DNA from 4 places in the Sphingomonas sp. GW821-FHT09B04 genome. Region 4 is predicted to be linked to each of the others. Evidence: predicted binding sites of a transcription regulator. Region 4 holds the regulator's gene; each other region holds the start of a gene.

Region 1 (7,946 bases), on a different contig from region 4:
ATTATGCTCGATCACCACGACCGTATTGCCCTGCTCGACCAGCGCGTGGAGGACTTCGAGGAGCTTGCGGACGTCCTCGAAATGGAGGCCGGTGGTGGGCTCGTCGAGGATGTAGAGGGTCTGGCCGGTGGCTCTCCGGGCCAACTCCTTGGCGAGCTTGACGCGCTGCGCCTCGCCGCCCGACAGGGTCGTCGCCTGCTGGCCGACCTTGACATAGCCCAGGCCGACCTCCGCCAGCATCGCCATCTTGTCGCGGATCGGGGGGACGGCCTTGAAGAATTCGACCGCATCCTCGACCGTCATGTCGAGCACGTCGGCGATGCTCATCCCCTTGAACTTCACCTCCAGCGTCTCGCGGTTGTAGCGCTGGCCGTGGCAGACGTCGCAGGTGACGTAGACGTCGGGGAGGAAGTGCATCTCGATCTTGAGCAGGCCGTCGCCGGTGCACGCCTCGCACCGGCCGCCCTTGACGTTGAAGCTGAAGCGGCCGGGCTTGTAGCCGCGCGCCTGCGCCTCGGGCAGCCCGGCGAACCAGTCGCGGATGTTGGTGAAGGCGCCGGTATAGGTCGCCGGGTTGGAGCGCGGGGTGCGGCCGATCGGCGACTGATCGATGTCGATCACCTTGTCGAGATGCTCGAGCCCGGTGACCTTGTCATGCTTGCCCGCCAGCAGGCGCGCGCCGTTGAGCTGACGCGCGGCGGCGGCGTAGAGCGTGTCGATGGTGAAGCTCGACTTGCCCGAGCCGGACACGCCGGTGATGCAGGTGAAGGTGCCGAGCGGGATGCTCGCGGTGACGCCGGTCAAGTTGTTGGCGGTGGCGTTGTGGACGGTGAGCTTCTTGCCGGTGCCCTTGCGGCGCTTGGTGGGCAGCGGGACGGCGCGGCGGCCGGCGAGATAGTCGGCGGTGATGCTGTCGGTGCAGGCGAGGACCTGCTCGAAGCTGCCATGCGCGACGATCTGGCCGCCATGGACGCCCGCGCCGGGGCCCATGTCGATGACATAGTCGGCGGTGCGGATCGCGTCCTCGTCATGCTCGACGACGAGGACGGTGTTGCCGAGATCGCGCAGGCGGCGGAGCGTGGCGAGCAGCATGTCGTTGTCGCGCTGGTGCAGGCCGATGCTCGGCTCATCCAATACGTACAATACGCCGGACAATCCCGAACCTATTTGGCTCGCGAGGCGGATGCGCTGGCTCTCGCCGCCCGAGAGAGTGCCGCTGGTGCGGTTCAAGTTGAGATAGTCGAGGCCGACATTGTTGAGGAAGCCGAGCCGCTCGTCGATCTCCTTGAGGATGGCCTTGGCGATCTCCTGCTGCTGGCCGGTGAGGTCCTGCGGCAGATTGGCGAAGAAGGGCAGCGCGTCGGTGACCGACAGGCGGGTGACGCTGGAGATGTCGCGGCCGGCGATCTTGACCGCCAGCGCCTCGGGCTTGAGGCGCGCGCCCTCACAGGTCTCGCACGCGTGGCTCGCCTGGTACTTCGCCAGCTCCTCGCGCATCCACGCGCTCTCGGTCTGGAGCATGCGGCGGTTGAGATTGCCGATGACGCCCTCGAACGGCTTCTTCACGTCGTAGGACTTCTTGCCGTCGACGAAGGTGAGCGTGACGGGCTTGCCGCCGGTGCCGTGGAGGATGATCAGCTGGACCTCGCCCGGCAGGTCCTTCCACGGGGTGTCGAGGCTGAAGCCGAACTCGCGCGCGAGGCTGCCGAGGACCTGCATGTAATAGGGCGATGGCGGGTTGGACTTGGCCCAGGGGGCGACGGCACCCTTCTTGATCGTGAGATCGTGGTTGGGGACGACGAGGTCCTCGTCGAACACCAGCCGCTCGCCGAGGCCGTCGCACGCCGGGCATGCGCCCTGCGGGGCGTTGAACGAGAAGAGGCGCGGTTCGATCTCGGCGATGGTGAAGCCGCTGACCGGGCAGGCGAACTTCTCGGAGAAGACGATGCGGTTGTCGGGGATGCCGGTGCCCTTCATCGCGCCGCCGGTGACGTTTGTAGAGGCGATTGGCGTCTCGGCGACGAACTTCTGCGGGGCTTCCTGGACGCGGTTGCCGGTGAGGGCGTCGACGGTGGTGTCGACGAGGTCGATATAGGCGAGGCCATCGGCGAGCTTGAGCGCGGTCTCGAAGCTTTCGGCGAGGCGGGTGGCGATGTCGCCGCCGACGACGAGGCGGTCGACCACCACTTCGATGTCGTGCTTGTACTTCTTGTCGAGCGCGGGGGCGTCCTCGATCAGATAGGTCTCACCGTCGATGCGGACGCGCTGGAAGCCGGCCTTCTGCCACTCGAGCAGTTCCTTGCGGTACTCGCCCTTGCGCCCGCGCACGACGGGGGCGAGGAGGAGCATGCGCGTGCCCTCGGGCAGCGCGAGGACGCGGTCGACCATCTGGCTGACGGTCTGCGCGGCAATGGGGAGGCCGGTCGCAGGCGAATATGGGATGCCGACGCGCGCCCACAGCAGGCGCATATAATCGTAGATCTCGGTGACGGTCGCGACGGTCGAGCGCGGGTTGCGCGAGGTGGTCTTCTGCTCGATCGAGATGGCAGGGCTGAGGCCTTCAATGTGCTCGACATTGGGCTTCTGCATCATCTCGAGGAACTGGCGCGCATAGGCGCTGAGCGACTCGACATAGCGGCGCTGACCCTCGGCATAGATGGTGTCGAAGGCGAGCGAGGATTTGCCCGAACCCGACAGGCCGGTGATGACCGTGAGCGTGTCGCGCGGGATGTCGATGTCCACGCCCTTGAGGTTGTGCTCGCGCGCGCCGCGGACGGAGATATGGGTAAGACTCATGGGGCGTGGTTCTAGCTTTGTTCTTTAAGGGAAGCTAGGGGGGAGATAGGGAGGGCAAGTCCACGATGCGACCCCTCCCCTCACCCGCTGATGCAAAATCCGCCCGCGGGTTACTCAAGCATCAGGTATTTATTTGGTATCCAATAAGTACCTTGACGGAAAAGACCAATATAACGAAACTTTAGTTACACCCGAACAGAATCGGGGAAAACGGGGGACGCGATGAAGAAGCTCGTGGTTGCCGGCACGTCGATTATTCTTCTGGCGAGCGCCGCCGTCGCGCACGCATCCGAAACCGTCACCTATAGCTACGACGCCAAAGGGCGGCTGGTCAGGACCGTGCGGACCGGGACCGTGAACAATAACGTCACGACCGACTATGTGCACGACAAGGCCGACAATCGCACCCGCGTGACGACGATCAATTCGCCCAATCCACCGCCCTAGCGCTCCCGCGCATCAGGACGAGTTCATTCATTACCGGGGGATATCATGAAGGTTGAACGCGCACGCGTTTCGCGTCGATGGCTTGCGAGCACGGCACTTGGCACATTGGTTCCGGTCATGGCGCTGCTGCCAAGTGTCGCGCACGCGCAATCGACGGCCTATGCGCCCCCCGCGGCGCCGCCTGTGCGTAAGACCATGGACGAGAATGGCGTCGATCTGATCAGCGGACGGCTGGAGCAGAGTATCGCAACAGTGTCCGCCGGCCCAGGTGACGAAGGCGGGATATCCTACACCGCGAAGATCGACGGATCGTCGTTCGTCGACGATGAAGCGGCGCAAATCTATTTCTCAGAGTCGAGCACAATTTACTCGGTTATCATCGGCGGAAGGAGCACAAAATTCTCCCTGAACACCACGACAATGGTGATATCCGAAGTAGAGGCCAATGGAAATTCGTTAACCCGGGACGGTGCGACACTTACGTTCATCGATAAAAACGGAAAGACGTACATCTTTGACGGGGCGATGAATTTGGCGGCGAGCGGGCCGGGCCCTGATGGGCTGGACATGGGTGCGCTGACCCAGATCATTGAGACCAACGGCCGGACCAAGTCCTTCACCTATGCGAAGGTGGTGAAACCGATCATTCTCGGCTGGGGCCCCGGAACCCATCTCGCCGGCTACGCCGCCGTTCGCCGCCTGCAATCGATGCAAACCGGCACCGGCTGGATGATCAAGCCCGAATACACCAACGATTCCAGTGCCACGCTCGCCGACCTGGAGACATGGCGGCAGCCCAAGAAGGTAACCGCCTTCGACAATTCGATCGTGGGATGCGCATCATCCGCCAACAGTTGCGCGATGCCCTCGGGTTATGAATGGCCCACCCTCACCATCACGACCGACGCGCTGAGCCAGCGAACCTTTACCCGCCCCGATGGCGTACAGGAAATAACCACGACGTCCGGTCGCCTGTGGGTCGGTGACTCCGCCTTCTACTTCGCAGTCACCGGTTTCACGCCCGACGGCAAAATCTCTGCACTCCGCAACAACAACGTCGTCACAAACTACGCCTATGCGGACATCGCCGGCATCCAGACTACGTTGCGGACCACCCCCGCCGGCACCGAAACCTTCAAGTTCGACATCGCCAACAAACTGCTCAAGGAGCACACCAGCGCAACTGGCCGCACGACGCTCTATCAGTATGACGCCAACAAGCGACTGACCCGCGTCACCCACCCGGAAGGAAATTACGAGGAGAGCACCTACGACGCGCGCGGCAACGTCACCCAGTCGCGCAAGGTAGCCAAGCCCGGATCGGGCCTGGCGGACATCGTCACCTCGGCCAGCTTCGACACGACCTGCACCATCCGGGTGAAGTGCAACAAACCCAACTCAGTCACGGATGCGCGCGGCCAGGTGACGGACATCACCTATGACGCAACCCATGGCGGCGTTCTGACCGTCACCGCGCCGGCGGCGACCAGCGGCGGCGTACGCCCGCAGACGCGTTATAGCTATACGCTGATCGCCGGCGTCTATGAGCTAGCCGGCGTCTCGAACTGCCAGACGGGGGCGTCATGTGTCGGCACTGCGGATGAGATCATCACGACCATGGCCTATAATGGCAAGAGCATGACGGCATCGGTCACGACCGCCACCGGGAACGGCAGCGTCAGCAGCACAACGGCCTATGGTTATGACACGATCGGGAACGTCTCAAGCGTCGACGGACCGCTGAGCGGCACGAGCGACACGACGCGCTTCCGCTACAACGCCGGACGACAGCAGGTCGGGGCGATCGGCCCCGATCCCGATGGCGCAGGCCCGCGCACGCATATCGCGCTGCGTACCACCCGCAACGCCAAGGGCCAGATCGCGACCCAGCAGACCGGAACCGTCGCCAGTCAGAGCGACGGCGATTGGGCAGCATTTGCCGCGCTCACGACCGTCACCAGCAGTTATGATGCAACCACCAACGCCAAGATCCGCGAAACCGTGTCGGGAACTGCCGGCGACGTGAGCGTCACCCAGCTGAGCTACGACAGCAGCAACCGCCTGCGATGCACGGCGCAACGTATGAACCCGGCGGCCTGGGGATCGCTTCCTGCGGACGCGTGCACGCTCGGCACGACCGGCGGCGCCGGCCCGGATCGCATCGCGCGCAGCAGCTATGATGCGGACGACAGGATCGTGAAGGTCGAAACCGCCGTCGGCACCGCCGACGCGGCGGACGAGGTGACCACCACCTATACCGCCAATGGCAGGGTCGCGTCACTGACCGACGGGAAGAACAATCGGACCGACAACGCCTATGACGGCCATGACCGGCAGATCGCGACCTATTATCCCCATCCGTCGACGCCGGGTGTCAGTTCGACCACCGACCGCACCACGATCACCTATTTCCTGGCAGACAATGCGATCCATATCGGCCGGCGCGACGGGCACACCATCATCAGCGACTATGACAATCTCAACCGCCTCACGATGAAGCGGCTCTGGTCGTCGGGCGCGGGGGTCTATGAAACGACCACCTACAACCACGACCTGCTGGGACGTCCGACGACGACGACCAAGGGCAGCCAGACGCTGGGCTTCACGCACAATGCGCTAGGCCAGTTGATCAGCCAGACCGGGCCGCATGGGACCATCGGTTATAGCTATGACGCCGCAGGACGGCGCGCGACGACGAGCTATCCGGGTGGCGCACTGACGATCAATTACGACTATGACGTTACGGGGAACGTCACCGCGATCCGCGAGAATGGCGCGACATCGGGTGCAGGCGTGCTCGCCAGCTATGGCTATGACAGCGCCGGTCGCCGGGCCAGCGTGACGCTGGGCGACGGAAGTGTGCAGAGCTTCGCCTACAACCCCGCATCGCAACTCGCGACGCTGACCAACAATTTGCCGGGCAGCACGCACGACCTGACGCGGGGCTTCACCTACAACCCCGCCGGCCAGATCGCGAGTGTAACGCGCAGCAACGATCTCTATGCTTGGCAGGGTCATTACAATGTCGACCGCAGCTATGGCATCGATGGGCTGAATCGCGTGACGACTGCGGGAGGCACAAGCTTCGGCTATGACGCAAACGGCAACATGACCAGCTCGGGCACGAGCAGCTATACCTACTCGACCGAGAACCAGCTCAAGACCGCCCCGGGTTTGACGTTGAGCTATGATCCGCTCGGCCGCCTCTACGAAACCGCAGGAACCGGCACGACGCGGTTCCAGTATGATGGCAGCGAGCTGCTCGCCGAATATGACGCATCGGGCAATGTGCTGCGCCGGTATGTCCACGGCCCCGGCACCGACAATCCGATCGTGTGGTATGAAGGCAGTACAATCGGCAGCGGCAGCCGCCGCTTCCTGATGGCCGACGAACGCGGCAGCATCCTCAGTGTGACCGACACTGCGGGCACAGTGATCGCGCTCAACAGCTATGACGATTTTGGCATCCCGGCCGCGGGCAATCAGGGACGCTTCGGCTATACAGGCCAGACTTGGCTGCCCGAGCTTGGCATGTGGAACTACAAGGCGCGCATCTATTCCCCGACGCTCGGCCGGTTCCTCCAGACCGATCCGGCTGGCTACGCCGACGGAATGAACCTGTACAACTATGTCGGCGGCGATCCTGTGAATGCCAACGATCCGTCAGGGCGGATGAGCGCTCCCCACTACACCCCTCCCCCCGAGCACCCAGAAATCCGCGTCTGGGGGATAAAGTACGATTTCTTCGGGCCAACGTACTGGCTTGAATATTTGAGGAACAATGATCGCTATAATTACGGGCAGGTCTACCCCAGATATCCCTACGCCCAAGGAAGAGAAGATAAGAAAAAGGACGAATCCGAAGCCAATAATTGCAAGGGACCGCCGAGCGCACCCGGCACGGGAGCCAGTACCGCCGACCTGTCAAGGCAGGTGCGAACGAACGTCGCCTTGGCAGAAGAACGCGACGTCGTGTCCTATGGCGCTGTCCGAACGTTGAGCTGGTTTCACTCGCGCCTTAAAACCGGCGGCCCTTATGACTACAAGCAGCACAGCAAAGGTTTCGAGCCCTTCGGAAATTATAATTATGGTGCCATGGGCGCTGCTGCGGGAATTCCGGAACAGGTACTGCTTCGCGCCGCAGGGCGAAACCAAGAGCAGAACCCGTCATATAATCCCAAGGACGGACATTGGTACGATCGAGGTGGTTCATACGGAGACGATCCACGCGATCAGGAAATGATTAAGCAGGGAATTTCCGACTATAAAAATGGCTGTTATTCAGATTAGGTGCGGAATGTACAATATCATAGATAAAGTCATTATAATAGTATTCGGACTCGCCATTGCCGCTATCGTGGCACTGTCAATTATGTTTGGTATTCTAGCGGGATCAATAGTTGCCGCATTTTCATTCCCGATAGCGATATTTTCGATGGCCGGAGAAGGTGACACCTGGGGAGTGTTTATCGTCGGATCGTTTGCGGTCGCGATCATCTGGTTCGCAATGCGACGGAGCGGGGTATTGAAGTAGGGGAAATGTGTCCCCCGCCTTCCGATCGCCGGGCTAATCCAACGCCCGGCACAGCGCGCCCGTCCCCAGCGCCATGCGGCGGGATCGGCGCCGAGCAGTTGCTGCGCCGAAGCCCAGCCCCCGCCACGCGGCAATCGAATCCCGCACACGCTCAATTGAGGTCGCGGCG
Region 2 (7,946 bases), on a different contig from region 4:
TAGCGTCAGGACCTCGACGCCAGTCCCGGTGACCGCAACCGTGTGCTCGAACTGCGCGGAAAGCTTGCCGTCGTTCGTCACCACGGTCCATTCGTCGTCCAGTGTCGAGACCTTGCGGGTGCCCTGATTGATCATCGGTTCGATGGTGAAGACCATCCCCTCGCGGAGCTGCATGCCCGTTCCTCGCCGCCCGAAGTTGAGCACTGATGGTTCCTCATGCATCTCGCGGCCAATGCCGTGCCCGCAATAGTCGCGCACGACCGAATAGCCGTTCCCCTTGGCATGGCGCTCGATCGCGAAGCCGATATCACCCAGATATGCGCCCGGCCGTACCTGTTCGATGCCCTTCCACATCGCTTCTTGCGCAACCCGCACCAATCGTCGTGCCGCCGGCGAAACGGCGCCGACCAGAAAGGTCTTGCTCGAATCCGCGATGAAGCCGTTCTTCTCGAGCGTGATATCGAGATTGATGATGTCGCCGTCGCGGATCATTGCCCCATCATCGGGAATGCCGTGGCAGACGACGTGATTGATCGAGCAGTTCAGGACATATTTGAAGCCGTATTGTCCCTTGCTCGCAGGGCGCGCCGCGAGGTCGGTCGTGATGAAGCGTTCGACCAGATCGTTGACCTGCATCGTCGACATGCCGGCGAGCTGCTGCCCGTCCAGCATCTCGAACACCGACGCCAGCAGCTTGCCTGAAATGCGCATCAGCGCAAGTTCGTCGGGGGTCTTTACCATTTCAGGCTGCCACTGCATCCGGGACCCCAATCTCTGCCGCAGCAAGCTGCATCTTCACGATATCGCTGAAGGACAGCGTCGGACTGGCTTCGGCGAGCATGCCGATCTTCATCCAGAATTCCGCCTGTGCATTGATGGACCGGCACATCACGGCGCTGGCCCGGCGGATTTCCTCGTGCAGTTGCTCGTCGATCTTCACGATGCCCATAGGATCCTCGGCTCTTGATGAATATACGAAATATATACGAATCATATATTCGTCGGTCAATCCACCAAAGCCGAAAGGTCCGGCGCGTGGGGCGCCGGACCTTCCGATGGGAACCAGTCCCGTGACCGCCGCCGTTCGTCACGAGACGGCGCGGCCCAATCCTGTCATCGTGGGCTGTTCACCTCAAAAGTAGCGAACGTTGCCCACAGCGCGTACGATCAATCCTCGCCATCGTCCTCGGCGTCCGGACCGGTCATCATCTCTTCGGCGACCTGCGCGGTGCGGTTACGGATTGCGACTTCGATCCGCGAGCAAACCTCGGGATTCTCCTTGAGGAAGGTCTTGGAGTTTTCACGCCCCTGCCCGATGCGGATGCTGTCATAGCTGAACCAGGCACCCGCCTTTTCGACCAGCCCCGCCTTGACGCCGAGGTCGAGGATTTCGCCGATCTTCGAGATGCCTTCACCGTACATGATGTCGAATTCGACTTGCTTGAACGGTGGGGCGACCTTGTTCTTCACCACCTTCACGCGGGTCGCGTTGCCGACGATATCGTCGCGGTCCTTGATCTGGCCGGTGCGGCGGATGTCGAGGCGGACCGAAGCGTAGAATTTCAGTGCGTTGCCGCCGGTCGTGGTTTCCGGGTTGCCGTACATCACGCCGATCTTCATGCGCAGCTGGTTGATGAAGATCACCATGCAGCGCGAGCGGCTGATCGAACCGGTCAGCTTGCGCAGCGACTGCGACATCAGGCGCGCCTGAAGGCCGACATGGCTGTCGCCCATCTCACCCTCGATCTCCGCACGGGGAACCAGCGCTGCGACCGAGTCGACCACCAGCACGTCGATCGCATTCGAACGCACCAGCGTATCGACGATCTCCAGCGCCTGCTCGCCAGTGTCGGGCTGCGAGACGATCAGCTCGTCGATGTTGACGCCCAGCTTCTTGGCATAGACCGGATCGAGCGCATGCTCCGCATCGACGAACGCAGCGACGCCGCCCGTGCGCTGCGCTTCGGCGATGACGTGCAGCGCCAAGGTGGTCTTGCCCGAGCTTTCGGGGCCATAAACCTCAATCACGCGGCCGCGCGGCAGGCCGCCGACGCCCAGCGCGATGTCGAGCCCGAGCGAACCGGTCGAGATCACTTCGACCTGCATCGTCTCCTTCGAGCCGAGCCGCATTGCACTGCCCTTGCCGAACGCGCGGTCGATCTGCGCGAGTGCGGCGTCGAGCGCCTTCTGTTTATCCGAAGAAATCGCCATGTTTCCGTCGATCACCTTGAGGGAAGCTGCCATCCGAAGTCTCCGTCGCTAGAGGCTTTACGCCCAGCCTTCAACAGGCCTGTCATCACATTGTTGTCGGTTGTGTATAGCGTTTGTTCTACCAGAACAAGAGAAGAACGATCTTTTTTTGTTCTCATTCTTGCAGAGGAACGTAATGACCGATCCGACACGCTGCCGCTGGGCGGAGAGCAACCCGCTGGACACCGCCTATCACGACGCCGAATGGGGCGTTCCCGTCCGCGATTCACGGCTGCTATGGGAAACCCTGATGCTCGAGGGCTTCCAGGCTGGCCTGTCCTGGTCGACGATCCTGAAGAAGCGCGCCGGGTTTCATGCCGCCTTCGCCGGATGGGATCCCGCAAAGGTCGCAGCGTTCGGCCCGGCGGATGTCGAACGCCTGATGGCCGACCCCGGGATCGTTCGGGCCCGCGCCAAGATCGAGGCAACGATCGGCAATGCCCGCGCCTATCTCGCCTTCGCCGAGCGGGGCGAGGGGTTTGGCGACTGGGCATGGGGGCTTGCCGGCGGCACAACCGTGAAGGGCGACGGTGAGGCCGTTCCCGCGAAAACTGAAACCTCCGAAGCGATCTCTAAAGCGCTCAAGGCGAAGGGCTTCAAATTTGTAGGGCCGGTGATCGTCTATGCCTGGATGCAGGCGGTCGGCATGGTCAACGACCACGCCAGCGACTGTTTTCGTCGCGATCAGGTGTAGCGATCGCCAGTAAGGCCCCTAGGTCTCTAGAGCCGTCACCCCGGCCTTGTGCCGGGGTCCACTTTGCCTTTCCGGCTGAGAGAAGCCTCTTGCTTACCCCTTGTTTCCCGGTGGACCCCGGCACAAGGCCGGGGTGACAGAGAACGGGGAGAAGCCGAATGCGCTCTGCTTCGATCGCACTTGACCTCACCCATTTCACGTAACATTTAATGTTGCATGATTCGCGACAGCCGCCTTTCGGGGGTTCTCCACCTCCTGTTACACCTTGCCGAGAGCAAGGGGCCGGTGCCCTCCGAGACCCTCGCCAAGGCGATGGATACCAACCCCGCGGTGATTCGCCGCACCCTCGCCGGGTTGCGTGAGCGCGGCCATGTGCGATCGGAAAAGGGGCATGGTGGTGGCTGGACGCTCATCCGCCGTCTCGACGAACTGACCCTTCACGACGTCTATGAAGCGTTGGGGCGCCCTGCCCTGCTCGCGATCGGCAATCGGTCGCAGGCGCCGCAATGTCTGGTCGAACAGGCGGTCAACGCTGCGCTGGACGAGACGTTCGACGCCGCCGAGGCGCTGCTGCTCGAGCGGCTGCGCGGCGTGACGCTCGCCGATCTCGACACCGATTTCCGTGCCCGCTTCGCCGCGCGCGCTACCCCTTGCGAGAAGGTTCCTCCCCATGGCCGCTAGTGGCGAACAGCAATTCCTCGACAAGTTCGCCGACCCGCAAGCGGTCGCCAACTATGCCGAGAACCCGCCGCGCTATGTGCCGGGTTTCTCGGACCTTCACCGCATGACCGGCATTCTGCTCGCCGAGCATGTGCCGGACGATGCCCATATCCTCGTACTGGGCGCAGGCGGCGGGCTGGAACTCACGGCATTGGCCGCCGCCTATCCCGGTTGGCGGTTCACCGGAGTAGACCCCGCGGGCGCGATGCTCGATCTCGCCGCGCGCATGCTCGGCCCGAATGCGCACCGCGCGAACCTGATCGAGGGCTATATCGATGACGCCCCGCCCGGCCCGTTCGACGGCGCGGTGTGCCTGCTCACGCTCCACTTCCTCGGCGTGGAGGAGCGCACCCGCACCGCCGCAGCGATCCGCGAACGGTTAAAGGCCGGCGCGCCCTTCGTCGCCGCGCATGGCAGCTATCCGCAGGATGAAACGCGGGAGCGCTGGCTCGATCGCTATGCCGCCTTCGCCATCGCCTCGGGTGCGGTTCCCGAACAAGCCTATGGCGCGCGCGATGCGGTCAGCAAGGCGGTCAATATGCTCTCCCCCGAACAGGATGAGGCGGTGCTGCGCGCTGCAGGGTTCGACGACGTGACGCTCTTCTACGCCGCTTTCACCTGGCGCGGCTGGGTGGGGTACGCCTGACGCTTGCCCTGCCCGTCCGTTCGCGCGATCCTGCGCAGCCATGAGCCATGATCTCTCCGCTTTCATCGCCGCCTTGCCCAAGGCCGAGCTGCATCTGCATATCGAGGGCAGCCTCGAGCCCGAGCTGATGTTCGCGCTGGCGAAGCGGAACAAGGTCGCCATCCCGTTCGACAGCGTCGAGGCGGTGCGCGCGGCATACAGCTTCAACCGCCTGCAGGACTTTCTGGACATCTATTATGCCGGGGCGGACGTGCTACGCACCGAACAGGATTTCTACGACCTCGCGGACGCATATTTTGCCCGAGCCGCGGCAGACGGTGTGGTCCATACCGAGATCTTCTTCGATCCGCAGACGCACACCGATCGCGGTATCCCGTTTCAGGTCGTTGCCGACGGGTTGTTTGCGGCGATGCGTGACGCGGAGGGTCGGCATGGCCTCAGTTCCAAACTGATCCTGTGCTTCCTGCGCCATCTGGATGAGGAGGCAGCGTTCGCGACGCTGAAGGCCGCCGATCCCTGGCTCGACCGGATTGAAGGAGTCGGGCTCGATTCGTCCGAAGTCGGACATCCGCCGGAGAAGTTCGCCCGCGTTTTTGCCGCCGCGGGCGACCTTGGCCTCAAGCGCGTCGCCCATGCCGGCGAGGAAGGCCCGCCCGACTATATCTGGCAAGCGCTGGACCTGCTGCAGATCGACAGGCTCGACCATGGCAACCGCAGCCTTGAGGATCCAGCGCTGGTCGCGCGGCTGGCGGATGAGGGGATGACGCTCACCGTCTGCCCGCTCTCCAACCATAAATTATGCGTGGTCGACGATCTGGCCAATCACCCGATCGACCGGATGCTGGCTGAAGGGTTGCGCGCGACGATCAACTCGGACGATCCCGCCTATTTCGGGGGTTATGTCGCCGACAATTATCGCGCGGTCGCCGCGGCACGTGGCCTCGGCAAGGCGGAACTTGCAGCACTGGCGCGCAACAGCTTCACCGGATCATTCCTCGATGACGATGCCAAGGCGGCACATCTCGCCCGGCTCGACGCATTCGTGGCGGCGAACTGATGCCGGTCTTCACGCCGATCTCGCACGAGCAGTTCGTCGCCGATGTCCTCGCCATCGCCGCGGCGATTCACGCCGATCGCGACTGGCGGCCCGATTTCATCATCGGCATCGGCCGCGGCGGCCTCGCGCCGGCGGTCTACCTCAGCCACGCCACTGGCATGCCGATGCTGTCGGTCGATCACAGTTCGCGGGTGCATGACTTCGCCGACGCACCGCTCGAGCGGCTGGCCGAACGGACGCGTGAGGGCGAGAAGCTGTTGTTCCTTGATGACATCAACGACAGCGGCGCGACGATCGCAAAGCTGCGCGCCAAGCTTGCCGACGCGGGAGCGATGCCGGGCGCGATCCGCTTCGCGACGTTGCTCGACAATGCGACGTCGAGCCAGCGCGTCGAATATGCCGCTCGCGCGATCGACCGCAGCGTGACCAAGGACTGGTTCGTGTTTCCGTGGGAAGCCGTCGCACCGGCCGCTTCGATCGCCGCCGACGCAGAGGAAATGCCCGGCCGGATTGCCTAAAGCTTGGCCAGCGCCTGCTCGATCGCGTCCATCGTAAAGGGCTTGGCGAGGATCGGGCGATGCTTGTGGCCGTCGGCGATCATATCATCGCCACCGCCCGTCGAGACCATGAACGGAATCCCCGCCGCCGCGAGCGCATCGGCAACCGGCCAGCATTTCTCACCACCACTGAGGTTCACGTCGACGATCGCCGCATCGATCCCGCCCGCCGCCACCAGCGGCAGCGCGGTCGATACGCTGTCGGCAACGCCGGCGACCTGCCTGCCGAGGATATCGAGGAAATCCTCGAGCATCATCGCGATCAGCGGCTCGTCTTCGACGATAAGGATACGGCCATGTACGGTCATTGTTTGCGATCTAGCTGAGAAAATTGATTGCCACCAAACACTTATTTCGCGGTCAGCGCGGCGCGTGCGGCTTCCGCAAGTTGCTGGACCGAAAAGGGTTTGGGCAGAAAGGCGACATTGTCGAGATCGATCGACTTGCGCAGCTGCTCTTCGGCATAGCCCGACATGAAGATGATCTTGAGGTCGGGATAGCGTTTGCGCGCATGGCGGACCATCGTCGGACCGTCCATCGTCGGCATCACGACGTCGGAGATCAGCAGGTCGGGCTTTGCGCTCGTCTCGAGCAACTCGAGCGCGGCCTCGCCATTCTCGGCGGTCAGCACGGTATAGCCCTGCCGCGCCAGCGCACGCTCGGCAACCGCACGCACCATCGCTTCATCCTCGACCACCAGCACGGTACCGGTGCCCCACAAATCGCCCTGCACGGGCTTGGCAACCGGCGCCTTGGTCGCAGCATCCCCCACGGCGTCGACGGGGAGATAGATGGTGAAGACCGCGCCCTGGCCCTTGGGACTTTCGGCGAAAATGAACCCGCCCGACTGTTTGATGATGCCGTAGACGGTCGACAGCCCAAGGCCGGTCCCCTTCCCCACTTCCTTGGTGGTGAAGAAGGGCTCCCAGATATGCGCCAGTGCGTCTGCGGAAATGCCCGTACCGGTGTCTGCGACCCGCAGCGCGGTATAGTCGCCGACCGGAAGCACATCCTCGTCCATCGCGCGCACTTCATGCGCGGGGACGTTGAAGGTCTCGAGGGTGAGGGTGCCGCCGCCGCTAGGGTTTTTGGTCAGCATCGCGTCGCGCGCGTTGACGGCGAGGTTGACCACGACCTGCTCGAGCTGCCCCGGATCGGCGCGGACCGGGCCGAGGTTGCGGCCGTGGTTGACCACCAGTTCGACGGTCTCGCCAAGCAGGCGTTTCAGGAGGTTGGAGACTTCAGAGATGACGTCGGGCAGCTGCAGCACCTGCGGCCGCAGCGTCTGCTGGCGCGAGAAGGCCAGCAGCTGGCGGGTCAGTGCGGCGGCGCGGTTGGAGTTGATCAGGATCTGCTGGATATCGTCATAGTCGCTGTCGCCCGGCGCGTGGCGCATCAGCATCAGGTCGCAATGGCCGATCACCGCGGTCAGGATGTTGTTGAAGTCGTGCGCAACGCCGCCGGCGAGCTGGCCAACCGCCTGCATCTTGGTCGCCTGCGCCACCTGCCGCTTGAGCCGGCCCTCCTCGCCCGCGTCGCGCAGGCTGAGCAGCACCGCTGCCTCGCCAAGGCCCCGCGCGGCGGCGATCGAGATCGCGACGCCCTCATCGGGGGCCTCGGCGAAGCGCACGGTCATGTCGACCGAATGCGCCGCGCCGCTGGCGAAGCGGCGGATCGCGTCGGCAAGCGCGCCCTTGTCCTCGCGCACCACCAGATCGCCCGGATAGAGCGGCGGGTTGGCGGAATTGACATGCGCGGCGCGGACAAACGCGTCGTTCATATGCACGAACCGCCCGTCCCCACCGACCAGCGCAATGCCCGAGGGCAGGAGCGAGATCAGCGAGCGGACATGCGCGCCTGCGGTGTCGCCGATCGCCGGCTGCGGGATCGCCAGCTCATCATCGAGCAGCGCCACCAGCATCGGCGCATTGTCCCCGTCGAGAAACGGGATCTCGAGCACGCGCAGCGGCGTACCCGACAGACCCTCGCGCTCGAAACGAACGATGCCGAGATTGTCGGTGA
Region 3 (7,946 bases), on a different contig from region 4:
CCGAAGAAACTTCGCCCGCATAGGGCGGTCAATTGAGTAGCGAAAGGAAAGTATTACAGCGTGGATATCTCGCGCGATTTCTGAAAATTCCATCGGATCCCCCAAAAGTATCAGCTCAAACATCCACCCAGCCGTTCAGCCTATCCCACCGACACAAAACTATCCATCACCCGCTTCCGGCCGCTCGTTTCGAACTCGATTTCCAGCTTGTTGCCTTCGATTTCGACGATTTCGCCGTAGCCGAACTTCTGGTGGAAGACGCGCATGCCCAGCGACAGGTCGTCGCGGCCCTTGTTGCCGAGGCTGACGGCGCTGGCGCGGCTTTCGACCACGCGCTTGGGGGCGGTGGTGAAGGTGGAGCTGGGGGCGGCGGCGCGTTGCCAGCCGGGGCCGCGGCTGCCGGATCGGGCGACATTCGCGAAGGGATCGGTATGCTCGCTCCAGTTGGCGCGCCACAGCGAGGCGCCGCCGGACATGGTCGATTCCTCCTCGACATGGTCCTTGGGCAGCTCGCCGACGAAGCGGCTGGGGATGCTGCTGGTCCACTGGCCGTAGATGCGGCGGTTGGCAGCGTGGAGGATGGTAGCGAGGCGGCGGGCGCGGGTGATCGCGACATAGGCGAGGCGGCGCTCCTCCTCCAGTGAGGCGAGGCCGCCTTCGTCGAGCGCGCGCTGGCTGGGGAAGATGCCTTCCTCCCATCCGACCAGGAACACGGTGTCGTATTCCAGGCCCTTGGCGGCGTGGATGGTCATGATCGTGACCTTGGGCTCGTCGGCGTTTGCGTCATTGTCCATGACGAGCGAGACGTGCTCGAGGAACGCGCCGAGGGTTTCGTATTCCTCCATGGCGCGGACGAGTTCGGAGAGGTTCTCGAGCCGGCCGGCGGCCTCGGCGGTGCGGTCCGCCTGCCACATCGCGGTGTAGCCGCTTTCGTCGAGGATGATCTGGGCGAGCTCGGTGTGCGGGAGGGCGCCGATGCGGGTGTCCGCTGCGTCGACGACGGCTCCTTCTTCGGGGGCGGCGCTCGAGTACATGTCGCGCCAGCGGGCGACGTCGCCGACGAAAGTGCCGAGCGCGCGGCGGGCCTGTGGTGTCAGCTCGTCGGTGTCGAGGATGCGCGCGGCAGCGAGGAGCAGGGGAATGCCCTCGGCGCGGGCGAGCTGGTGGATCTTGGCGATCGCCTTGTCGCCGAGACCGCGCTTGGGGACGTTGACGATGCGTTCGAAGGCGAGGTCGTCGGCGCCCTGATGGACGATGCGGAGATAGGCGAGCGCGTCGCGGATCTCGGCACGCTCGTAGAAGCGGAAGCCGCCGACGATGCGATAGGGCAGGCCGGTGGCGATGAAGCGATCCTCGAACTCGCGCGTCTGGTGCTGGGCGCGGACGAGGATGGCGAATTCGTCGAGAGACTTTCCGTCGCGGCGCTGAGCGCCCTCGATCTCGTCACCGACACGGCGGGCTTCCTCGGGGCCGTCCCACACGCCGACGACCTTGACCTTCTCGCCCGCGTCCTTCTCGGTCCACAGTTCCTTGCCGAGGCGGCCGCCATTATTGGCGATGACACCCGAGGCGGCGGCGAGGATGTGCGGGGTGGAGCGGTAATTCTGTTCGAGGCGGATGACCTTGGCGCCGGGGAAGTCCTTCTCGAACTTGAGGATATTCTCGACCTGCGCGCCGCGCCACGAATAGATCGACTGATCGTCGTCGCCGACGCAGCAGATGTTCTTGCGCTCCTGCGCGAGCAGGCGAAGCCAGAGATACTGGACGCTGTTGGTGTCCTGATACTCGTCGACCATGATGTAGCGGAAGCGCTGCTGATAGTGCTGGAGCACGTCGCGGTGGGTCTTGAGGATCGTCAGCATGTGCAGCAGCAGGTCGCCGAAGTCGCAGGCGTTGAGCGTGCGCAGCCGGTCCTGATACTGGGCGTAGAGCGACTGACCGCGGCCATTGGCGAACTGCTCGGACTCGCCGGCGTCGAGGTCCTTGGGGGTCAGGCCCTTGTTCTTCCACCCGTCGATCAGCCCGGCGAGCTGGCGTGCGGGCCAGCGCTTTTCGTCCAGATCGTTGGCGACGATGAGCTGCTTGATCAGGCGCAGCTGGTCGTCGGTGTCGAGGATGGTGAAGTTGTTCTGGAGCCCGACCAGCTCGGCATGGCGGCGCAGCATCTTGGCGCCGATCGCGTGGAAGGTGCCGAGCCAGGGCATCCCCTCGACCGCGTCGCCGACGAGGCCGCGGACCCGTTCGCGCATCTCGCGCGCGGCCTTGTTGGTGAAGGTGACGCTGAGGATCTCCGACGGATAGGCGCGGCGGGTCCAGAGCAGATGGGCGAGGCGCGCGGTGAGCGCGGCGGTCTTGCCGGTGCCGGCGCCGGCGAGGACGAGGACGGGGCCGTCGAGCGTGAGCACGGCTTCGCGCTGCGGGGCGTTGAGGCCGCGCAGATAGGGAGGATCGTCGGGGGAAGGTACGGGTACGGACATCGGTGAACAGGTAGAGAACGCGGGCGCCACGGGCAAGCTGGCATTGGCGGACGTCTTGGGTCATCATCGCGTCCGGGTGAGTAAGTTCTGCAGGAGGGACGATGCGGATCGGACGGCGAGAGGCGATCATCGGGGCGGCCACAGTCGCGCTGGCGGGCAGGCCCGGGCGGGTCATTGCGGCGGAGCCGGTCAATGTGCCGATCACCCTGACCGAGAGGCGAGTGCTGGTGAGCGGCTCGATCGGCGGAAAGGGGCCTTTGCCGCTGGCGATCGATACCGGTGGCGAGATGGGGCTGATCAAGAACGCGGTGGCGGAGCAGCTCGGCCTCAAGCGCATCGGCAAGCGGTGGCTGAATCTCGCGACGGGGCGGGACGAATTTTCGATCTTCGCGGCGCCGGAGGTCGTGCTGGGCGGGCAGGTCCGTCTGCCGGTGCTTGCGCTTGCGGGCGTGGACCGGAATCTCGGCGCGAGCGAGGCGGCATCGCTGCCCGCGCGCGTGCTGACGGTGGTCGATGGCGAGCTCGATTTCGACGCGGGCATGTGGCGGGTCCATGATGGCGGGCTGACCGACCGGACCGGCTGGACCCGGTATGAGAAGGGGATCGTCCAGCGCGGGGTGAGCGAGGATACGCGGTTCCTGTTCGCCAAGGCGGCGCTGAATGGCCGCAGCTTTCGGTTCGGGCTGGACACGGGCATGCCGAGCATGATGCGCATCTACCGCAAGACCGCCGAGGCGGCGGGGCTGTGGGACTCGCCGCGCTGGTCGCCGGGCGGGGAGGGCGGCAAGACGCGCTTCATCCGCCCCGAGACGCTGGAGATCGCGGGTATCACGATCCAGCGGCCGCTGGTGCAGATGCGCGAGGATGCGGATTGGAAGGAGTTCGATACCGGCCTGATCGGGCTGCCGCTGATCCGGCTATTCAATCTTGCGACGAGCAATGCGGACCGTGCGCTGTTCCTGAAGCGCAACGCCCAGAAGCCGCAGCCGATGCGCTACAATCGGGCGGGCATGTGGCTTGAGCGAGCGAAGGACGCGAAGGAGGTGTCGGTCGTGAACGTCGTCGGGCCGGGCAGCCCCGCGGACACGGCGGGTATCAAGGCCGGCGACCGGTTGTCAGGCATCCCGTTCGACACGCTGATCGATCGTACCAGCGAGCGGAGCGGCACAAGGCTGGCGTTCAACGTCGAGCGCGACGGCGCGACGCGATCGGTCGAGCTCGTGCTGGCTGATTTCCTGTAGCGCGCGGCAGACGCTTGAGGCAGGAGAGCGACATGTGGGACAAGATCAAAGGCCGTTTCGACAAGCGGCGTCTGTTGCTGATTGCGGCGCTGGCCGGGGTGGCGCTGTATGTCGGCTGGCGCACGGGCGGGTTCGATGGCCAGCCGGACGAGAAGCCGTGCGTGGCGGGCCGCAACGAGATCAAAGATGACAAGGGTAAGGTGGTGCAGGTGACCCGCACTACGTGCATCGACGAGAAGAAGTGACGGCGCGCAGACGCCGCACGATGGAGGAGTGATGGATGGACGCTGACCGGGCACGGCAACGCCGCGCGCTATGGGCGAGCTTTGTGGGTACGGGAATCGAATTCTACGATTTCTATATCTACGCGACCGCCGCGGCGTTGGTGTTCGGGAAGCTGTTCTTCACCGGTTCCGACTCGCAGACCCAGCTCTGGTCGTTTCTCACGCTTTCGATCGCCTTCTTCGCGCGCCCGGTGGGGGCAGCGGTGTTCGGTCACTATGGCGACCGGATCGGGCGCAAGGCGACATTGGTCGCATCGCTGCTGACGATGGGGATTTCGACGACGCTGGTGGCGTTCCTGCCATCCTATGCGACCGCCGGATGGATCGCGCCGGCGTTATTGTGCCTGTTGCGCTTCGGCCAGGGGTTCGGCCTCGGCGGCGAATGGGGCGGCGCAGCGTTGCTGGCAGTCGAGAATGCGCCGCCGGGATGGCGCGCCCGGTTCGGGTGCGCGCCGCAGATGGGGGCGCCCGCGGGGTTCATCGCCGCCAATGGACTGTTCTTGCTGCTGCTGTTGTGGATGACGCCCGACGAGTTCGCCGACTGGGGCTGGCGCATTCCGTTCCTGCTCTCTGCAGCGCTGGTCGCAGTGGGGCTGTGGGTGCGCCTGAAGCTGGGCGAGACGCCGGAGTTCAAGGCGAGCCTGGCCGAGGCGCCGCCGCCCAAGGTGCCGCTGGGCGAGGTGGTGACGCGGCACGGCGGTGCGCTGGTGGGCGGGACGATCGGTGCCGTCGCCTGCTTTGCGACCTATTATATCGCGACCGCCTTTCTGCTCGGCTGGGGCACCAAGTCGCTGGGCTATTCGATGCACGATTTCCTGAGCGTGCAGCTGGTGGCGATCCTGTTCATGGCGGGCGGCATCTACCTCGCCGCATGGCTGGCCGACGCGAAATACGACCCGCGCCGTGTGCTGGCGGGCGGGTGCGTGCTGGTCGCCGCGAGCGGGTTTGTGATCGCTCCGCTGATGGCCGCGGGGCTGGCCGGAGTGTTCATCTTCCTGTCGCTGCTGCTGTTCGCGATGGGGTTCGTCTATGGCCCGCTGAGCGCCTGGCTGACCGATCTGTTTCCGCCGCGGGTGCGGTATACCGGCGCGTCGATGACCTTCAACATCGCGGGCGTGATCGGCGGCGGACTGACGCCGTTCTTCGCGCAGACGCTGGCGCTCAAGGGCGGGCTGGCGCCGGTTGGCTGGTATCTGAGCGCTGCGGCGGTGCTGAGTCTGGTGGCGCTGGTCGCGCTGCGGCCGAAGGCGAACTAGACCGCGCGCAAGAGCGTGAGTTTGGCCTTGCCGTGCACGCGCTCGGCATCGATTTCGAAGCCTGCGACCTCAATCACTTCGGCCTTCGCTGTTTCGATGCTCACCCAGGTGGCCGGACCGGTCCAGCCAAGGCGGGCGAGCTTGTCGAGCGCGACGGATCCGGCGCCGGTGCCGTAGGGCGGGTCCATCAGGATCACGTCCATCGGTTTGGGCGCAGGGCCGAGCGCGAGGACCGAGGTGGCACGAATGTCCGCGCGGACGCCGAGCTTCTCAGCATTGGCGCGCAAGGCGTCGAGCGCGGCGCGATCCTGCTCGACGAACAGGCACGAGGCGGCGCCACGCGACAGCGCCTCCAGCCCCAGCGCGCCCGAACCGGCGAAGAAATCGGCGACGGCGAGATCCTCGAAGCTGCCGACGCGGCTGGTGAGCATCGAGAACAACGTCTCGCGCATCCGATCGGCGGTAGGACGCGTGGCGTCGCCTTTGGGTGCGACGAGCGGGCGGCCGCGCCATTGACCAGCGATGATCCTCATTTGCGGGGTCCCCGCTTTGTGGGGGCGCCGCGCTTCGCTGGCGGTCGCGGGCCGCGATCACTCGGGCGATAGGACCGTTTGGGGCGATCAAGCAGCGGACCGGCATCGTCGTCGATGCGGGGCGCCGGCTTCTTGAACGGTTTCCCCTTCGCGCTTGCCGGGGCCGCAGATGAAGGGCGATCGTCTCCGGCCCTGGCGGCCGCGCTACGCGCAGCATTGAGCCGCTGGCGTTGTCCGAAACCTGAGGTCTTCTTCACGAGCGGCTTGCCTGTGCCGCCACTTGCGTTTTCGGGCCGGTCGCTACCACGTGCGTTGCCGGGCCGGCCGGGGCCGCGTGCGCTGTCAGGCCGGTCGCTGCCGCGCGCGTTCTCGGGGCGACCGCCGCCACGTGTGTTGTCGGGCCGGCCACTGCCGCGCGCGTTCTCGGACCGGCCGCTGCCGGCGTGTGACCGTGCGGCGCCGGACGAGGTCGTGCGTCCTTGCGCCGGTCTCGCTTGCCTCGCGCCGCTGCGATCACCGCGTTTCGCATCGCGGTCGCCGTCGCGGGGAGGAACGGGAGCCGAAGCCTTGCGGCGTTCGGCACGGTTTAGCGGTTCTGCGGCAGCATCTGCCGCCTCCGGCGCAGCCTCGGCCTTCAGCGCCTTGGGCTTGTTCGACAATTGCAGGTTCGACGCAATCTTTCCGCCGTTCGGTCCGGCGAGCGCCTTACGGAACAGGATCAGGTCATGCTGGCGGACCTCATCGACGTCGCCGGGGAGCATGTCGTCGAGGTGAAAGGGGCCGTAGCGGGTGCGGATCAGGCGGCTGACCTTGAGTCCGAGATGCTCGAGCACGCGGCGAACTTCGCGGTTCTTACCCTCGGTCAGGGTAAGCTCGATCCACACATTCGCGCCGGTGCGGCGTTCGAGATTGGCGTTGATCGGGCCGTAGCGCACCCCCTCGATCTCGATGCCGAGCATCAGGTCTTCGAGCTGGGCCTGACTGACCTCTCCATAAGCGCGCGCGCGGTAGCTGCGCTCGACCCCGGTGGCGGGCAGCTCGAGCTGGCGCTTGAGCTCGCCGTCGGTGGTCATCAGCAACAACCCCTCGGTCGCAAGGTCGAGGCGGCCGACGGGAATGACCCGCGGCAAGCCGTTGGGCAGCCGGTCGTAGATGGTCGGGCGGCCGGCGGGGTCGCGCTCGGCGGTGAGCAGGCCCGCGGGCTTGTGGTAGCGGAACAGGCGCGCGGGTGCCGCAGCGGCAACCGGCTCACCGTCGACGGTGACGCCGTGCAGCGAGGTCAGAACGGTCGCGGGGGTGGTGAGGATTTCACCGTCGATCGCGACGCGACCTTCGGCGATCATCCGCTCGACCTCGCGGCGCGACGCGATTCCGGCACGGGCGAGCAACTTTGCGATGCGTTCGCCGGCTTTGGCGCCTTGTGTGGGCGAGTCCTGAGGTGATGTTGGAGACATTCGCCGCGCGATACAGCGGGTTGGCCTCCGGCGCAAAATTCTTGTGCGACGGGAGCCGCGGACGGGTTAGTGCGTTCTGGCCGCGTAACATTGTGGGTGGGTTATGTTGTTCGGAAAGAAGACCCGGCGGATCACACGGCTCCTGATCGTCGAGGATGAACCGCTGGTCGCATTCGATACCGAGCATTTCCTGATCGAAGAGGGTTTTGCCGTCGTCGCCACTACCGATTCGGTGAACGAGGCGATCGGGCATATCGGTGGCCGCAAGCCGATCGATCTGGTGCTGGTCGATCTCGGTCTGCGCGACGGAGACGGCAGCGAGGTGGCGCGTGCCGCACAGGCAAAGGGAGTGCCGGTGCTGATCGTCACCGGTCGACAGCTGGACGAGGTCGGCGCGATCGGCCTGGGCTGCCTGTCCAAACCCTATCCCCAGCGCGATCTGCTGCGCGCGATCAAGATCGTCGAGACGCTACTGGACGGCAAGACGCCGCGCCGCGTGCCGGCCAGCCTGAAGCTGTTCCAGTCCGTCGCCTGAAGGGCTTTGCATCGCCGTTTTTGCCGCTAGGGTCGCCCGATTGTTCGTACGGGGGATTACATGGCCGAGGCGGTGAAGGCAGAGAGGCAGGGGATGCTGCTCGACGGAATCCGCCCCTATTTTGAGAAGGCGCCGCTCGCCGCGCTGGCGCTGGGCATTTCCTCAG
Region 4 (7,946 bases):
GGCGCTGGCTACGCCGATGCCCGATCTGCTGGTGACCGGCGATGGGCGCCACCTGGCGCTGCGCACGGCGAGCGGGGAAGTGGCGATACTGCGCGACCGGGCGGGCGACTATGTCCGCGACATGATGGCGGAGAATGGTGGGGTGGATGCCGAATTGCCCGCGCTGGCCGACCAGCAAGATGCGCGCTGCAGCCCGGACCTGTGCCTGATCGATGTCGAGCGCGCCGGGCAGCGCTGGCGGATCGCGGCGACGCGGAGCGGCTATCTGGTACCGTGGCGCGAGATGATGGCGGTGTGCCGATCGGCGGATATCGTGGTGGCGGACCGCAGGCTGCCACCGGGGTGTACGCCGAAATGGCTGAAGCTTGACCGCGCGATGCTGGCGAAGACCGGCGGGGTGGCGATTACGCTGGGGACGAAGCCGCAGGTGCGGACGGTGCGGCGGGCGGGCGCGCGGCATCCGTGGATCGAGGCTGAGCGGGTGATGGCGGCGCGTTCGGGTGGGACGTAACGGCGCCGGCGCAAGTTCCCCCCTTCAAGCGCCGGGTGAAGGTGCCTCGGGCCGATGGACGACATGGATCTTGTTGCCGTCAGGATCGCGCAGATAGGCGCCGTAATAGCCGGGCCCATAGTGCTCGCGCAGCCCCGGGGCTCCCGCGTCGGTTCCGCCGTGTCGCATGGCTTGCGCATGAGCCAGTTCGACCGCTTCGATCGAGGGCGCGAGGAAGGCGACCATGCTGCCGTTGCCGGGCGCGCACGGTTGTCCGTCGAATGGAAGATAGGTGTAGAAGCGGGGCAGGCCGGCGCCGCGTTCATGCCAGCACATCGATGGCGGTCCGCCGTCGGGGGTCACTGGCCGACGGGCAAGTCCGAGCGGGATCAGCACCGCATCATAGAAGGAAGCGGCGCGATCGAGATCGCTGACGCCGACGGTTATGTGGCTGAACATCGTCGCTCGATCAAATGCCGTTCACGATCGATGCGAGCACCCGCAGTTTCTCGTCGTTGCGGCGGTAGAATGTCCATTGTTTGATCCGCTTCGCCGTCACCAGACCGCATCCGTGCAGCACCCGCATATGCTCGCTGAGCGTGGATGCGCTGATGCCGAGCTTCTCCGCGATGAGCTGACCGCACACGCCATCTTCGATCAGATCGCCGTCCCGCTGCGGCGGAAAATGCGCGGTGGGCTCCTTGAGCCAGGCCAGGATTTGCAGCCGGCGATCATTACCCAAAGCGCGGAACAGGTCTGCATCGGTCATGTTGGGAGTTTGCCAATCAACGAAATGCGTGTCAATCAGGCGGTGGATCGGAGTTACGCCATGCCCAAATTGCCATTCTTCACAGCCGACATCTTCACCGACGTGCGCTTTGGCGGGAATCCGCTGGCGGTGGTGATGGGCGGCGACGCGCTGGACAGCGCAACGATGCAGGCGGTGGCCGCCGAGTTCAATCTGAGCGAAACCACCTTCGTTCTGCCGCCGGCCGATCCGGTGAACACGGCGCGTATCCGGATCTTCAACCGGACGGCCGAGATGGATTTTGCAGGGCATCCGATGGTCGGCACTGCCTTTATCCTCGCGGGTCAACAACCCGGCCTGACCGACGCGACGTTCGAGATACCCGCCGGGATCGTTCGCGTCAGCATCGAACGCAATGCCAAGGGGGCACCCGTTGCTGCCACGATCGCGGCACCGCAGCCGCTGAGTATCGGCGAGCCAATCGCGGTCGATGTCGTCGCGCAGACCCTGCAGTTGGAGGCCGGCGATGTGGTGACCGCAACGCATCCGCCGATCGTTGCGTCGAACGGCAACCCCTATGTCATCGTCGAACTGACCAGCGATGCGCTGGCACGCTGCGCGCCCGATCTTGCGGCATTCAGGGCAGCGCTGGCGGCTCATTCGCATCTCGGCAGCCGATTCTCGGTCCATGCCTATTGCAGGGAGGGGCGAACCCTTCGTGCCCGGATGTTCGCACCGCTGGCGGGGACGTGGGAAGATCCCGCAACCGGGAGCGCGAACGCGCCCCTTGCCTGCCTGTTGCTGTCATCCGAGCCGGATACCGCCGAAGCCAGCTTCCTGATCCATCAGGGTGTCGAGATGGGCAGGCCAAGCCTGCTGCACGTCGAGGCTCGTCGCTCACCTGAAGGCATTGTCGCAACCCTGCGTGGCGCGTGCGTGGCAGTTATGGAGGGAGAAATCAGCGTGTGACCGAGGCGGTTTCTCGGCCGAGCTCTCGTCCCTGCCGCGAAGTCGCGACGCGCTACTCCATCCCGGGGTAGCGGGCGAACTCCGGGAGATTGTGCGCTTCCTTCATCCAGCCGATGCGTTCGGCAATCTGGATATGTGCGCCCGCAGGGATGGCGTCGGGATCGTCGAGCGTTGCGACCTGCGTATCGACGATGCCAGGAAGGTTCTCCGCGTTGCGGTAGAACAGGCCGGTGCCGCACTTACCGCAGAAATAGCGGCGGCCATGTTCGGAGGAGGCATATTCATGCGGCTCGCCCTGCATGACCGTCAGCGCATCTTCCTGGAACATGGCCCAGCCGACCATCGGTGCGCCCGACGCGCGGCGGCAGTCGGTGCAGTGGCACAGCGCATGGTGCATCGGATCGCCGGTCAGCGTGTAGCGGATCGCGCCGCAATGGCAGCCGCCTTCGAGGGTGGTCATTCTTCTCTCCTGTCGCCGGTGGACATGCATAGGATAAGGGAGGCAGGCGTGCGCTCAATTACCCGTGCGGTAATACCACGCGGCCCCGCCATCCGGCGCGTCCGGGCCGATCATCCCACTCGGCCATCGATGGAAAGGGCGGCCGTAGCCGCCCTTTGGGTTCAGTAGCGCCGCAGCAGCCCGGCAAGCTTGCCCTGCACCCGCACCTGATCGGGGCGGTAGCGCTGTGCATCATAGGCGCGGTTGGCCGGATCGAGCCGGACCATGCTGCCTTCGTTGCGGAAATATTTGAGCGTCGCTTCGCTGTCCTCGATCAGCGCAACGACGATCTCGCCGTCACGCGCCGTCTCCTGACGGCGGATCAGCGCATAGTCGCCGTCGAAGATCCCGGCCTCGACCATCGAATCCCCGGCAACCTCCAGCGCATAATGTTCGCCCGAGCCGAGCAGGGCGGCGGGGACGGGGAGCATCGTCGAACCTTCAAGCGCCTCGATCGGCACGCCCGCGGCGATGCGGCCGTGAAGCGGGATCTCGATCACGTCGTTTGCGGGCTGCGGCGCCGGGCGGTTGAGCGTGACGACATTGCCCTTCGCAGGCGTCGCCTTTTTGGGCTCGCCGCGCTCGGGCAGCTTGAGCACCTCGAGCGCGCGCGCCCGGTTGGGCAGGCGGCGCAGGAAGCCGCGTTCCTCGAGCGCCGAGATCAGCCGGTGGACGCCCGATTTCGACTTGAGATCGAGCGCGTCCTTCATCTCCTCGAACGAAGGCGACACGCCGGTATCGTTCAAGCGGTCGGCGATGAAGCAGATCAGCTCATGCTGCTTCTTCGTAAGCATCGGACGTTCTCCATCTGGAACAGACATGGAACGTTTACGCCTTGTTCTTGTATGATGTCAAGGCGGCCGATTACCCGAAAGTGAGGATTTCTACCGAGTCGCCCGATTTCGCAGGCGGTGCATGGGGGATGCGGACGATCAGACAATCCGCGCGCGCGAGCGTGCGGAGCATCGAGCTGTCCTGGATCGCTGCAGCGACCACGCCGCCGTGGCCGTGCATGGCGCGCAGATAGTCGGCGCGGGGGCCGTTGGCTGGAAGCGGCTCGGCGAGCGTGGCGGTGCGGGTTTGGGGCAGCGGGTCGGTGGCGCCCGACAACCGCGCGATCAGGGGAAGCAGGAAGAGCCGGGCAGTGACGAAGGCCGAGACCGGATTGCCGGGGAGGCCGAGGACGATGGTATCGCCGAGGGTTCCGGCCATCATTGGTTTGCCGGGGCGGACCGCGACCTTCCAGAAATCGATTTGTGCGCCAGCCGCCAGCAGCGCCGGGCGGACGAGGTCGTGGTCGCCCACCGACGCGCCGCCGGTGGTGACCAGAATATCGGCGGAGACGCGCGCGAAGGCGGTGGCGAGCGCGTCGAGCCGGTCGGGCAGGATGCCGAGATCCTCGATCTCGACCGGAAGCCCGGCGAGCATGGCGGCGAGCATGACGCCGTTGCTCTCGGGCAACTGGCCGGGGTCAAGAGGGGCGCCGGGCGCGCGGAGCTCATCGCCCGTCGCCGCGATGGCGACGCGGACAGGGCGGCGAACGGGTAGCGCGGCGTGGCCCGCGACCGCGGCAAGTGCGATGCGCGCGGGCGTCAGGCGCTCGCCGGGCGCGATCAGCGGCTCGCCTGCAGCGAAGTCCAGCCCGGCTGCGCGCACGTTACTGCCGGTGCCACCGGGCCCTTCTCCGTCGAGGTGGAGGCGATCGCTCTCACGCCGCGCCTCTTCCTGGATCAGCACGGTATCGGCGCCGTCGGGCAGCGCCGCGCCGGTGAAGATACGCACTGCCTGATACGCGCCGACGATGCCCGCAAAGGGGCGGCCCGCAGCGCTTTCGCCGATCACATTCCACGGGCCGGGCAGATCGGCGAAGCGGATCGCATAGCCGTCCATCGCTGACAGCGGCTGTTCGGGCTGGGTGCGGGTCGCGGTCACGGGCGCCGCGGTCCAGCGGCCCACTGCGGCGTTCAGCGATACCGTCTCCACCGCGAGTGCCGGGGCGAGCGCGAGCAGGCGCTGTTGGGCATCGGCAACGGGAAGCAGATCGGCCATCGCGGTGGCGTTACCGCGCGGTTGCGGCGGGGTCTAGCGCGCCGGGCGTGCCGCTTCGGTCAGCCGCGCCATCTCGTGCGGGCGCAGCGCGATACGGAATTCGGCAACGTGGCGCGCGCCGTGACACTCGATCACGCGGATCGGCCAGCCGCCGATGCCGGGCAGCGAAAGCCACAACGAGGACAAAGGCGTGAATTCGGTATCGCTCTCAAACTCGGCGAGCGTACTGCTCAGGATGTTGAGCTGCGCGTTCCACCAGTTGACGCCTGACCGGACGTGGGTGGCGATGTCGAGCCGTAGCGCGTCCTTGACCGCTCCCAGTGCCGATGGCGCCTGATCCTGCACCGCCCCCATTGCCGCCGGCCCGCGCCGCTGGCTGGCGACCTTGCGCAACCAGGGCATCAGCAGTTGCCAGCCCAGTTCTTCGCCAAAGGCGATGCCGGCCTGGCCCTTTTCTGCCCAGCGGACTTCGCTCTGGATCGGGCGCAAGCCGTCCAGAGTCAGCTCGACCTGCGCGCCCGCGGTCAGAAGTGCGCGCGTTTCGACACCGATGCCCGTGGTCGACAGGTTGCGCGTCCAGGCGAAATCGACCTGATCGCCGTGGCGGATACACAGCCGCTGGCGGAGCTCGATGCGCGGCATTTCGCGGCGCTCGGCGGGAAGTGCGGCAAGGCAGCGGGCGAGGGCGCCGACCACGTCGAGCGGCTCGTCGAACCGGAAAGCGAGCGCGGCGGGGTCATGACCGACGATCGAACCATCGGCGACGAGACCGAAGGGCAGTTCGATCGTCGCCCGGTCGCCATTGGCGACAGGGCCAGAGACGGTGAGGGTTGCTCCGGCGGAGGTGAGGCGGTGAACGAAACAATTTCGCTCGCCCGCGCTGCCCAGCAGCAGCCGCGCAGGCGAGGCGTCCTCGACGGGTCCCGGCGGCGCATCAATCTCGCCGGACAGCGAGAAGATCGCCGATCGTGCCGGAAGTGTCATTGGATCCCCACCCTGTTGCAGGTGGAGACGATGCGCCCACGCGCCTCAAGAATGTCTGAGCGAGCAGGGTGGAGGGTCGGTTAACCTTCCGGATTTACCCAATCGCCCGACTTCCCGCCGGTCTTGGAGGCGAGGTGGATCCCCCCGATCGTCATGGTCTTATCGAGCGCCTTGGCCATGTCGTAGACGGTGAGCAGCGCAACCGAGACCGCGGTGAGCGCTTCCATCTCCACCCCGGTGCGACCGGTGAGCGCAACGGTCGCGGTGGCGGTGACCCCGGTCTCGTCGGGGATCAGGTCGAGGGTGATCTTCGTCAGCGCGAGCGGATGGCAGAGCGGGATCAGGTCGCTGGTCTTCTTTGCCGCCATGATCCCGGCGACGCGCGCGACCGAGAGGACGTCACCCTTTTTGACCAGCCCGTTGCGGATCGCGGCGGCGGCAGGTGTCGACATCGTGATGCGGCCGGTCGCAATCGCCTGACGCTGCGTTTCGGCCTTCGCACCCACATCGACCATGCGCGCGGCGCCGGTTTCGTCGAGATGGGTGAGGTCGCTCATCCCACCAGCGCCTGCGTCGCCGCTTCGACATCGTCTTGCCGCATCAGCGATTCGCCGATCAGGAAGCAGCGCACGCTATGTGCCGCCATGGCGTCGAGATCGGCGCGCGAGGTCAGGCCGCTCTCCGCGACGAAGGTACAGCCTTCGGGTGCACGGCCCACGAGTTCATAAGTGCGATCAAAAGAGACCGAGAAGTCCTTGAGATTGCGGTTATTGACCCCGATCAGCCGCGATCGCAGCGCGAGCGCGCGGTCCAGCTCGGCTTCGTCGTGCACCTCGACCAGCACGTCCATGCCGAGACCGATGGCGGCATCCTCGATCTCCGCCATCTGGGCATCCTCGAGCGCGGCGACGATGATCAGGATCGCGTCGGCGCCGATGCTGCGGGCTTCGAGAACCTGCCAGGGATCGATCATGAAATCCTTGCGGATCACCGGCAGGCCACAGGCGGCGCGCGCGGCGATGAGGTAATCCTCATGCCCCTGGAAGAATTCGGCATCGGTCAGCACCGACAGGCACGCCGCGCCGCCGGCCTCGTAAGCGCGGGCATGGGCGGGCGGATCGAAATCGGCGCGGATCAGACCCTTGGAAGGCGACGCTTTCTTGATCTCCGCAATCAGCCCGTAACCCTGCACCGCTTTGGCATCGAGCGCGGCGCGGAAGCCGCGTGGCGGGGTCTGGGCCAGCAGGCGGTCCTGCAAATTGCCGAGTGAGGTCGTGGCTTTGCGTTCGGCGACTTCGCGGCGCTTCACTTCGAGAATTTTATCGAGCGTGTTCATGCTGCGGCGATCCAGCAGTCGAGCAGCGCGTTGGCAAGCCCCTTGTCGATCGTCTCCGCCGCTTCCTCTGCGCCTGCGCGCAGATCCGCGGCTTCACCCGCGACCACCAGCGCGGCAGCCGCGTTGAGCAGCACCGCGTCGCGATAGGGGCCGTGTTCGCCCTGAAGCAGGCGGCGCAGCGCCGCCGCGTTCGTGCGGGCGTCGCCGCCGCGCAGGCTGATGAGCGGATGGGAGGGAAGTCCGGCATCGGCCGGGGTAATGCGTGCCGGCAGGCTGACGTCGCCGATGCTCACCACAAGGCTGCCGCCTTCAGGCGAAAGCTCGTCGAGACCTTCCTCACCCGAGACGATGGCGGCGGCCTTGACCCCGAGCTGTTCGAGCGCCTCGGCATAGATCGGCGCATAGTCGGGGCGGGCGATGCCGATCAGCTGGCGCTGCACCCCGGCAGGGTTGGCGAGCGGGCCCATCAGGTTGAAGATCGTCCGCCGCGCCATCCGCCGCCGCAGCGCGGCGATGCGGCCCATCGCCGGGTGATGCCTGGCGGCAAAGAGAAAGGCGATGCCGAGATCGTTGAGGTGCGCTTCGGCATTGGCGGCGGCACGGTCGAGGTCGAGGCCCAAAGCCTCGAGCGTATCCGCAGCGCCTGATTTGGACGACGCGGCGCGATTGCCGTGCTTGGCGACCGGAACCCCTGCCGCGGCGACGACGATCGCGACCGCGGTCGAGACGTTGAGCGTGTGATGCCCGTCGCCGCCGGTACCGCACACGTCGATGGCATTGGCGGGTGCACGGACCGGGATCACCCGCTGGCGCATCGCGCGCGCAGCCTCGGCGATTTCGATGCTGGTCTCGCCGCGTTCGGACAGGGTGA

Evidence for each region. Region 4 encodes LexA, which represses DNA repair genes until DNA is damaged. Its sites were predicted from a motif close to GTTCCNCNCTTGTTCT; they were not measured.
Region 1: uvrA (excinuclease ABC subunit UvrA) is a predicted target of LexA. The motif match lies at 2,805-2,820, and genes of this name have one in related genera.
Region 2: recA (recombinase RecA) is a predicted target of LexA. The motif match lies at 2,335-2,350, and genes of this name have one in related genera.
Region 3: AC07NK_RS13755 (ATP-dependent helicase) is a predicted target of LexA. The motif match lies at 2,481-2,496, and genes of this name have one in related genera.

Annotation. Positions count from the first base shown of each region.
Region 1 covers NZ_JBWKPO010000005.1:320,722-328,667, reverse strand. The annotation lists gene uvrA (excinuclease ABC subunit UvrA) at 1-2,796, opposite strand, end outside; gene AC07NK_RS17255 (hypothetical protein) at 3,019-3,243, shown strand; gene AC07NK_RS17250 (RHS repeat-associated core domain-containing protein) at 3,361-7,533, shown strand; gene AC07NK_RS17245 (hypothetical protein) at 7,929-7,946, opposite strand, start outside.
Region 2 covers NZ_JBWKPO010000004.1:221,361-229,306, reverse strand. The annotation lists gene map (type I methionyl aminopeptidase) at 1-741, opposite strand, end outside; gene AC07NK_RS14025 (ParD-like family protein) at 743-949, opposite strand; gene recA (recombinase RecA) at 1,168-2,244, opposite strand; gene AC07NK_RS14015 (DNA-3-methyladenine glycosylase I) at 2,387-2,944, shown strand; gene AC07NK_RS14010 (Rrf2 family transcriptional regulator) at 3,161-3,625, shown strand; gene AC07NK_RS14005 (class I SAM-dependent methyltransferase) at 3,615-4,310, shown strand; gene AC07NK_RS14000 (adenosine deaminase) at 4,351-5,367, shown strand; gene AC07NK_RS13995 (phosphoribosyltransferase) at 5,367-5,885, shown strand; gene AC07NK_RS13990 (response regulator) at 5,882-6,232, opposite strand; gene AC07NK_RS13985 (response regulator) at 6,274-7,946, opposite strand, start outside.
Region 3 covers NZ_JBWKPO010000004.1:172,624-180,569, forward strand. The annotation lists gene AC07NK_RS13750 (hypothetical protein) at 1-123, opposite strand, end outside; gene AC07NK_RS13755 (ATP-dependent helicase) at 141-2,477, opposite strand; gene AC07NK_RS13760 (aspartyl protease family protein) at 2,579-3,718, shown strand; gene AC07NK_RS13765 (hypothetical protein) at 3,751-3,963, shown strand; gene AC07NK_RS13770 (MFS transporter) at 3,999-5,258, shown strand; gene rsmD (16S rRNA (guanine(966)-N(2))-methyltransferase RsmD) at 5,255-5,791, opposite strand; gene AC07NK_RS13780 (pseudouridine synthase) at 5,788-7,245, opposite strand; gene AC07NK_RS13785 (response regulator) at 7,349-7,780, shown strand; gene AC07NK_RS13790 (AmpG family muropeptide MFS transporter) at 7,841-7,946, shown strand, end outside.
Region 4 covers NZ_JBWKPO010000003.1:357,679-365,624, forward strand. The annotation lists gene AC07NK_RS11225 (ComEC/Rec2 family competence protein) at 1-511, shown strand, start outside; gene AC07NK_RS11230 (VOC family protein) at 536-949, opposite strand; gene AC07NK_RS11235 (ArsR/SmtB family transcription factor) at 960-1,259, opposite strand; gene AC07NK_RS11240 (PhzF family phenazine biosynthesis protein) at 1,209-2,207, shown strand; gene AC07NK_RS11245 (GFA family protein) at 2,260-2,667, opposite strand; gene lexA (transcriptional repressor LexA) at 2,829-3,500, opposite strand; gene AC07NK_RS11255 (molybdopterin molybdotransferase MoeA) at 3,571-4,755, opposite strand; gene AC07NK_RS11260 (PilZ domain-containing protein) at 4,789-5,739, opposite strand; gene moaC (cyclic pyranopterin monophosphate synthase MoaC) at 5,820-6,296, opposite strand; gene trpC (indole-3-glycerol phosphate synthase TrpC) at 6,293-7,075, opposite strand; gene trpD (anthranilate phosphoribosyltransferase) at 7,072-7,946, opposite strand, start outside.